One region of the Caecibacter sp. AF58-12pH5A genome, then DNA from elsewhere that is predicted to be linked to it. Evidence: riboswitches for the same ligand, from Rfam matches in the RefSeq annotation. Region 1 holds a riboswitch; the other holds the start of a gene.
The links. Region 1 has a riboswitch for cobalamin ahead of PGX44_RS02755 (sirohydrochlorin cobaltochelatase). Riboswitches for the same ligand answer to the same signal wherever they lie in the genome.

Region 1 (3,417 bases):
TGTAGCAGCAGAAATCGACCGTTTCCAGGCAGCCCGGGAAGCGGCTATCCGCCAGCTCCAGGCCCTGTATGAAAAGGCCCTGGCAAAAGTCGGCGAAGAACAGGCAGCCGTATTTGAAGTACATCAGATGATGCTCGAAGATGATGATTACATCGATTCTATCGTCAGCCAGATTGAAGAAAAACAGTGCAATGCCGAAGCGGCCGTTGAGAATACGGCCCAGCAGTTTGCCACTATGTTCCGGGAAATGGATGATGCGTATATGCAGGCCCGGGCCGCAGATGTGCTGGATATATCCCGCCGGGTAGAACAGGAATTGTGCGGCGGCCAGGGGATTGATTTCAGTAAATACGATGAAGTGATTATTGCTGCCGATGATCTGGCTCCCAGTGAAACGATGCAGCTCGATACGGATAAAATCTTGGGCTTTATCACTTCAGGCGGCAGTGCCAACTCCCACACGGCCATCCTGGCCCGTACACTGGGCATTGCGGCTATTGTCAATACGGGGACACAGCTCCATCAGGACGTAGATGGCCTGTTGGCCATTGTCGATGGTACGACCGGTACGGTCTATATTAATCCCGATGCGGAAACACTCGCCCGGATGCAACAGGCTCAAAAGGAAGAAGAAGATCGCCGTAAGAGGCTGGAATTGGTCCGCGGCCTGCCTTCGGCAACCAAAGACGGCAAGACCGTAGAAATTTTTGCCAACATTGGCAATCCGGATAACCTGCCACAGGTACTGGCCAACGATGCCGAAGGCATTGGCCTCTTCCGCAGTGAATTCCTCTACCTGGGCCGGACGGACTATCCGACAGAAGAGGAACAGTTCGAAGCATATAAAAAGACGGTCCAGGCCTTGCCCAGCAAAAAGGTTGTCATCCGGACACTCGATATTGGTGCCGATAAGAAAGTCGATTATTTTAATCTGGCAGAAGAAGAAAATCCGGCCCTGGGCATGCGGGCAATCCGTATTTGCCTGACCCGTCCGGAACTCTTCAAGACCCAGCTCCGGGCACTGTGCCGGGCATCGGCCTTTGGCAAGATAGCCGTCATGTTCCCCATGATCATTTCGGTCAAGGAAATACGGCGGGCTAAGGAACTGTTGCAGGAAGTGCGCCAGGATCTGGATCGCCGGGGTATTGCCTATGATAAAGACATGGAAATCGGTATCATGATTGAAACGCCGGCAGCGGCTATTATGAGTGACGACCTGGCCAAGGAAGTCGATTTCTTCAGTATTGGCTCCAATGATCTGACCCAGTATACACTGGCCATTGACCGGCAGCAGACCCAGCTGGATTCGTTCTTTGATGCGCACCATCCGGCCGTTCTGCGTCTCATCGGCCAGACCATTGCCAATGGCCACCAGGCCGGCATTTGGGTAGGTATTTGCGGTGAACTCGGTGCAGACCTGAGCCTGACCGAAACATTCCTGCGCATGGGTGTAGACGAGTTGTCCGTGAGCCCCCAGTCGGTCCTGCCCTTGCGGGATACAGTACGCTCCCTTGATTTAAGCAAATAAGACGGATGTATTTGTCAAGACGCTCTGCCTTTGGGCAGGGCGTCTTTTTAGAAACACCCTGCTTGTTTCACGTGAAACATTCTGGGGAAAATAGATTTTTCAGCATATTTGACAGGCCGTAGTGTCTATGGTACAGTCAAAGTACTTTTCTTTCAATCAGGTGCTTTTGCTTAAAAGAGAAGCCGGGTAAGCCGGCGCGGTGCCGCCGCTGTAAGGTGGAGCGAGGCTGCTAAATGCCACTGTACGCAGGAGTATGGGAAGGCGCAGCGTAGTGATGATGCCGAGCCAGAAGAACTGCCTGATTGTGTAATCAACGAACCTGCGAGCCATAGGGAGTGGATGATGTTTTTTCAGCGCCTGCTCTGCCGTCTTCAGGAATTATTTTGAAGGAGTGACAGTGTTATGTTTCGTAAGCTATGGAAACGTGTATGTCTATGTTCTATTATGGGAATTACCGGCTGTGGTGCCTATACGGGTGTGCCGGCAAAGGCGTCGTACCGCCTGCATCCGGCCGTCAAGGACCCGACGCCGGCCTTGCGCCAGGCTGCGGCCATTGGCGTACGGACGTATGAGAACCCGGAGCTCGCTCATAGGGAGAATGTCGACGCCCTCCTTATCGTCAGCTTCGGCACGACCTATGCGGAAAGCCGCTGCTTGAATATCGATGCGACTGTCGCGGCCATTCAGGCTGCCCATAAGGATACACGAGTGGCCCTGGCCTTTACGTCCCACATCATCATCGACCGGATCCGGGCCAAGGAAGGCCGTGTCATACCTACACCGGAACAGGCCCTGGAAGAACTCCTGACGGCTGGCTGTACGCGCGTAGCCCTGGCTTCTCTCGATATCATTCCCGGTATGGAATATAGTTATATGACAGCTATTTTCGACTTATATAAGGCCAATTTTAAGAAGATGACCTTAGGTACGCCGCTTCTCTATTGGATGGGCCAAGAGGAGCAGCGTGACGATGTAGCCGAATTTTCCCGGGCCTTTGCGACGCAGTTTCCCCCGGCGGCCTTAGGGGAAAATAAAGCCATCCTGGTCATGGCCCACGGTACGCCCCATCCGGCCAACGCCTATTATGCCGTCGTCCAGCACCGCCTGAACCAGGCTGGTCTGGACCGGGTCTATGTCTATTCCGTCGAAGGCTGGCCGGCACTTGGGGAAATTATACCCCAGCTCAAGGCCCGGGGCATTAGGGAGGTCCTGCTCATGCCGATGATGCTCGTCGCCGGTGATCACGCCAACAATGACATGGCCGGTACGGCAGACGATTCGCATAAGACGCTGCTTGAAAAAGCCGGCTTTTCTGTCAGCGTGTACATCCATGGCCTGGGAGAAAATGCAGCCGTCCGGAAAATGTTTGTCGAACGGGCCAATGAAGCCTGGGCGGCACTGACAGGAGAAACTGTATAACTCACGGGCCTAACGTGGCTGGCAGGTAAAAGCCTTTGATTTACTGTAAAAATCAGTATAAGATAACGGTGTATAGAAAAAGGCTGTGCTATGTATCAGTCTTCAGATTAGATGATGAGGTGAGGATATGAATTTTGACGAAGCCGCTATGGCTGTACGACGTGGTAAAAAAGGTATCATTGAAACGCTCCCCCGGGCTGTCTTGAAGACACGGGATGATTTGAGTACGCTTTATACGCCGGGTGTAGCCCAGCCGTGCCGGGAAATTGTGAAGGATAAGGATTTATCCTTCGACTTGACCTGTCGTGGCAATATGATTGCCGTCATTTCTGATGGTACGCGTGTACTGGGCTTGGGCGATATTGGTCCGGAAGCGGCCATGCCGGTTATGGAAGGGAAATCCATCCTATTCAAAGTCTTTGGCGGCGTCAATGCCGTACCTATCTGCTTGGATACGAAGGATCCGCAAA
Region 2 (3,417 bases), on a different contig from region 1:
GTGACCCTGGGCAATACAGGCTGTGGCCTGACCGGCATCACCCTGACGCAGGACGCAGCTGCAGCGCTCGGCAAAGTCGCTGCCCGCATCCATGCGGCGGAAATAGAGGCCCCGTTCGACAGCAAAATAGACGACTACAAGCGAACAAAGGAGCAAGACGTACATGACGACGCCGCCCTGTTGAAACATGAGAATTCCCTGATAAATACCTTCCACAATATGACTCCCTTATAAAGAATACGGACGTGACACAAGGCGAGGCAGACTGCATTCTGTCAGCCTGCCCCATACTCTTCTATTATCTCCTATTTCGTACTTTCCAGCGCTGCTACAGCTTCATTAGCCCGTTCGACGAAGAGCTGCCGTACTGCCGTGTTTTCACCGAGGCCGTGGATATACGGCGAAACGGTAAAACCATGCTGTTCGAGAATGCTCTTATGGGAAGCGGCGCCGGCACCGGCCATGTCATTGTTAGCGTGGTCACCGGCGACCATCATCATGGGCATGAGGATGACGTGCTTGATACCGGCTTTCTTCAGCTGCGGAATCACCGTATCGAGGTGCGGCCAGCCTTCGACGGAATAGACATAGACCTGGCCGTAGCCAGCCGTTTTCAAGCGGTCCTGGAGGACGGAATAATAGGCATTTGCCGGATGAGGCGTACCGTGGGCCATGACCAAAATGGCGTCGTGTTTGCCGAGCTTAGGAAATTGGCTGGCAAAGGCCGTCACGAATTCACTTAGGTCATCACGCTGGTCTTCCTGGCCCATCCAATATAAGAGCGGCGTCGCCAGGGTCATCTTTTTGAAAGCGTGCTTATAGCTATTGAATATGGCCTTGTCGTAGTCATATTCCACGCCGGGAATGACATCCAGCGACGCAATAGCCACGCGCGTATAGCCTTCGGCCTTGAGCTGTTCCAGAGCTTTTTCCGGCGTCGGAATGGTAAGGCCTTCATGAGCTTTGATGCGGTCGACGATAATATGCGACGTAAAGGCGACGACGACCTTCGTCTGCGGATGAGCTGCCTGAATAGCTTTGACCGTTTCATCAATCGTGGCCTGACGGCTCTTGGTATAAGTCGTACCAAAGCTCAGGACTAAGATGGCATCCTTATTTTCCAGGCTTTGCAGGTCCGGGGTATTGTAGGTCAGGACACCTAAGGACGTAGCTTCCTTGAGGGCCGGCGTCACGTCCTTTACCTCTGGACTTAAGGTGTACGCAGCGTGGACGCTGTTGTCCAACCAGAATGGAGCTACAGCCAGGCAGGCTAGGGCTAAGGCAGCTACTACAGGTTGTTTCTTGTGCATCGCAATCTCTCCTTTTCTACCGGCACCTGGGCAATAAAAAAACCGCGCTGGAATCTCCGCGCGGTTCGTCAGGTTTCCTTTACAGGCTAACACAAAAAATCTCCTCCCCATCGCTCGCAGGTCATACCGGTGATCACAATCAGGCAGTTCTTCTGGCTTGGCTTCATGGCTCTACTGCGCCTTCCCATGTAGCTACGGCTACACAGTGACGTTTCCTGCAGTATCACTCGTCCTTACAGCGGCGGGACCGCGCCGGCTTATACCGGCTTTTCTATTGAGTCTTACGACACCTGATTTACTATATACATTTACATTTAAAACTATACCACAGGGCACATAGTGCGTCAAACCTAATATAAGGAATTCGAATACTGCTATAGGCTTTTCGCCGGGCCCGGCAAGACAAAAAACACGTCCTCCTGCAAGCGAAGGCCTGCACGGAGGACGTGACGTAGAGATTGCCTTATTCAGCTTTATTCTCTGCTCTTTTTTCTTTTATTCTGACAGCCATCTTGTAGATGAAAGCACAGAGTACGAGATAGGCGACGATGCCTAAGTACGTAGCGGCCGGTGTGGCTTCCCAGGCTTTCATAAACCAGTCGATACCGGCAATGTGCAGGACGGCACTGATGAGACTGCCAATAGCGCCGCCGGCGACGAAGCCGGACGCAACGGTGCTGCCTTCACTGAGGCGCAGCTCGTTAATGGCGTCGTCCTTGCTGCTGTGCGATACGAGATAGGAAACGATACCACCGACGAGAACCGGCGTATTAATTCCCATAGGCAGGTAGGCGCCGAGGGCAAAGGCCAAAGGCGGAATCTTGATCATCCAGAGGATGACCGCAAAGAAGGCACCGGCCATGTAAAGCGGCCACGGTGCTTCGCCGCCACCCATCATGGGCTGTACGATCGCCGCCATGGCGTTGGCCTGCGGTGCCTGGAGGGCACCTTCGCCTGTAAAGCCATAGGCGTTGTTGAGCAGGATAATGACGCCAACAGACACAAAGGACGCCAGGACGATGGATACGAGCTGCCACTGCTGCATTTTCCGCGGTGTCGCACCGGTCAGGTAGGCAACCTTCTGTTCCGACATAAAGTTACCCGCAACGGACAAGGTCGAGCACAGGAAGGCAGCCATCATGAGGATGGCAACGATGCCGCTGTCGCCGCTCATGCCGACGCTGGCCATGATGACGGCCGAGACGATGATCATGAAGATGGTCATACCGGAAACCGGTTCATTCCCTGTAAAGGCAATGGAGCTGATGCCGACAACAGAAAGCATGAAGGCGAAAATGAGGACAATGACGAAGGCCAGAAGGGTCTGAGTCAGGTTTTCTGAGCACGTAAGGTGGAAGAAAACCGTAAAGAGGACTACCATGAGGAACGTACCGATAACGAGGTAGTTCATGGGAATATCCTGCTGCGTCCGCAAAAGCGTTTCCTGGCCGGCCGCACGGGACGAGAACATATCCGTTGCCGCTTTTTTGACGACGCCGCCGACGACCTTGCTCATAGAAAGGAGGCCGATGACGCCGGCCATAGCCAGCATGCCAATGCCGATATGGCGCACGTACTGGTTGAAGACGGCCGTTACAGGGGCGTTGGCCAGGAGGACCTGCTGGTCCTTGATGACCATCAGGTGGTCGCCGCCGAGGTAATAGACGACGGGAATGCAGACGACCCAGGCAAAGAAAGAGCCGGCAGCGATGATGCAGGCATAGCGCAGACCCGTAAAATAGCCAATCCCCAAGAGCGCCGCGTCGTTATCGAGGCTGAAGACGAGCTTATGCTTGTCGGCCAGGGCTGTGCCCCACTGGAAGGTCGTCGTCGTAATGACTTCTTTCCACCAGCCCAGGGAATTGAGGACGAAATCGTAGCACATGGCGATAAAGCCGCTGAGAACCATGAGCTTAGCCGCACCGCCTTCATTGCAGGCCAACACCTGCGCCGCAGCCCGGCCGGATGGGAAGGGATAGGCCTTGTCCATTTCTTCGACAAAATAGCGGCGGAACATAGTCGCCAGGAAGACGCCGAGGATACTGCCTAAGACGATCGGCGTGACCATTTCCCAGTAGGAAACGCCGTAAATATGCAAGATGAAGAG

Region 2: linked by a shared signal. The riboswitch ahead of PGX44_RS06820 (sirohydrochlorin cobaltochelatase) and the one ahead of PGX44_RS02755 (sirohydrochlorin cobaltochelatase) in region 1 are both predicted to bind cobalamin.

The regions. Positions count from the first base shown of each region.
Region 1 covers NZ_JAQDBC010000003.1:98,759-102,175, forward strand. The annotation lists gene ptsP (phosphoenolpyruvate--protein phosphotransferase) at 1-1,528, shown strand, start outside; cobalamin riboswitch at 1,670-1,844, shown strand; gene PGX44_RS02755 (sirohydrochlorin cobaltochelatase) at 1,931-2,947, shown strand; gene PGX44_RS02760 (NAD(P)-dependent malic enzyme) at 3,075-3,417, shown strand, end outside.
Region 2 covers NZ_JAQDBC010000011.1:40,385-43,801, reverse strand. The annotation lists gene PGX44_RS06825 (MotA/TolQ/ExbB proton channel family protein) at 1-216, opposite strand, end outside; gene PGX44_RS06820 (sirohydrochlorin cobaltochelatase) at 306-1,310, opposite strand; cobalamin riboswitch at 1,436-1,619, opposite strand; gene PGX44_RS06815 (OPT family oligopeptide transporter) at 1,774-3,417, opposite strand, start outside.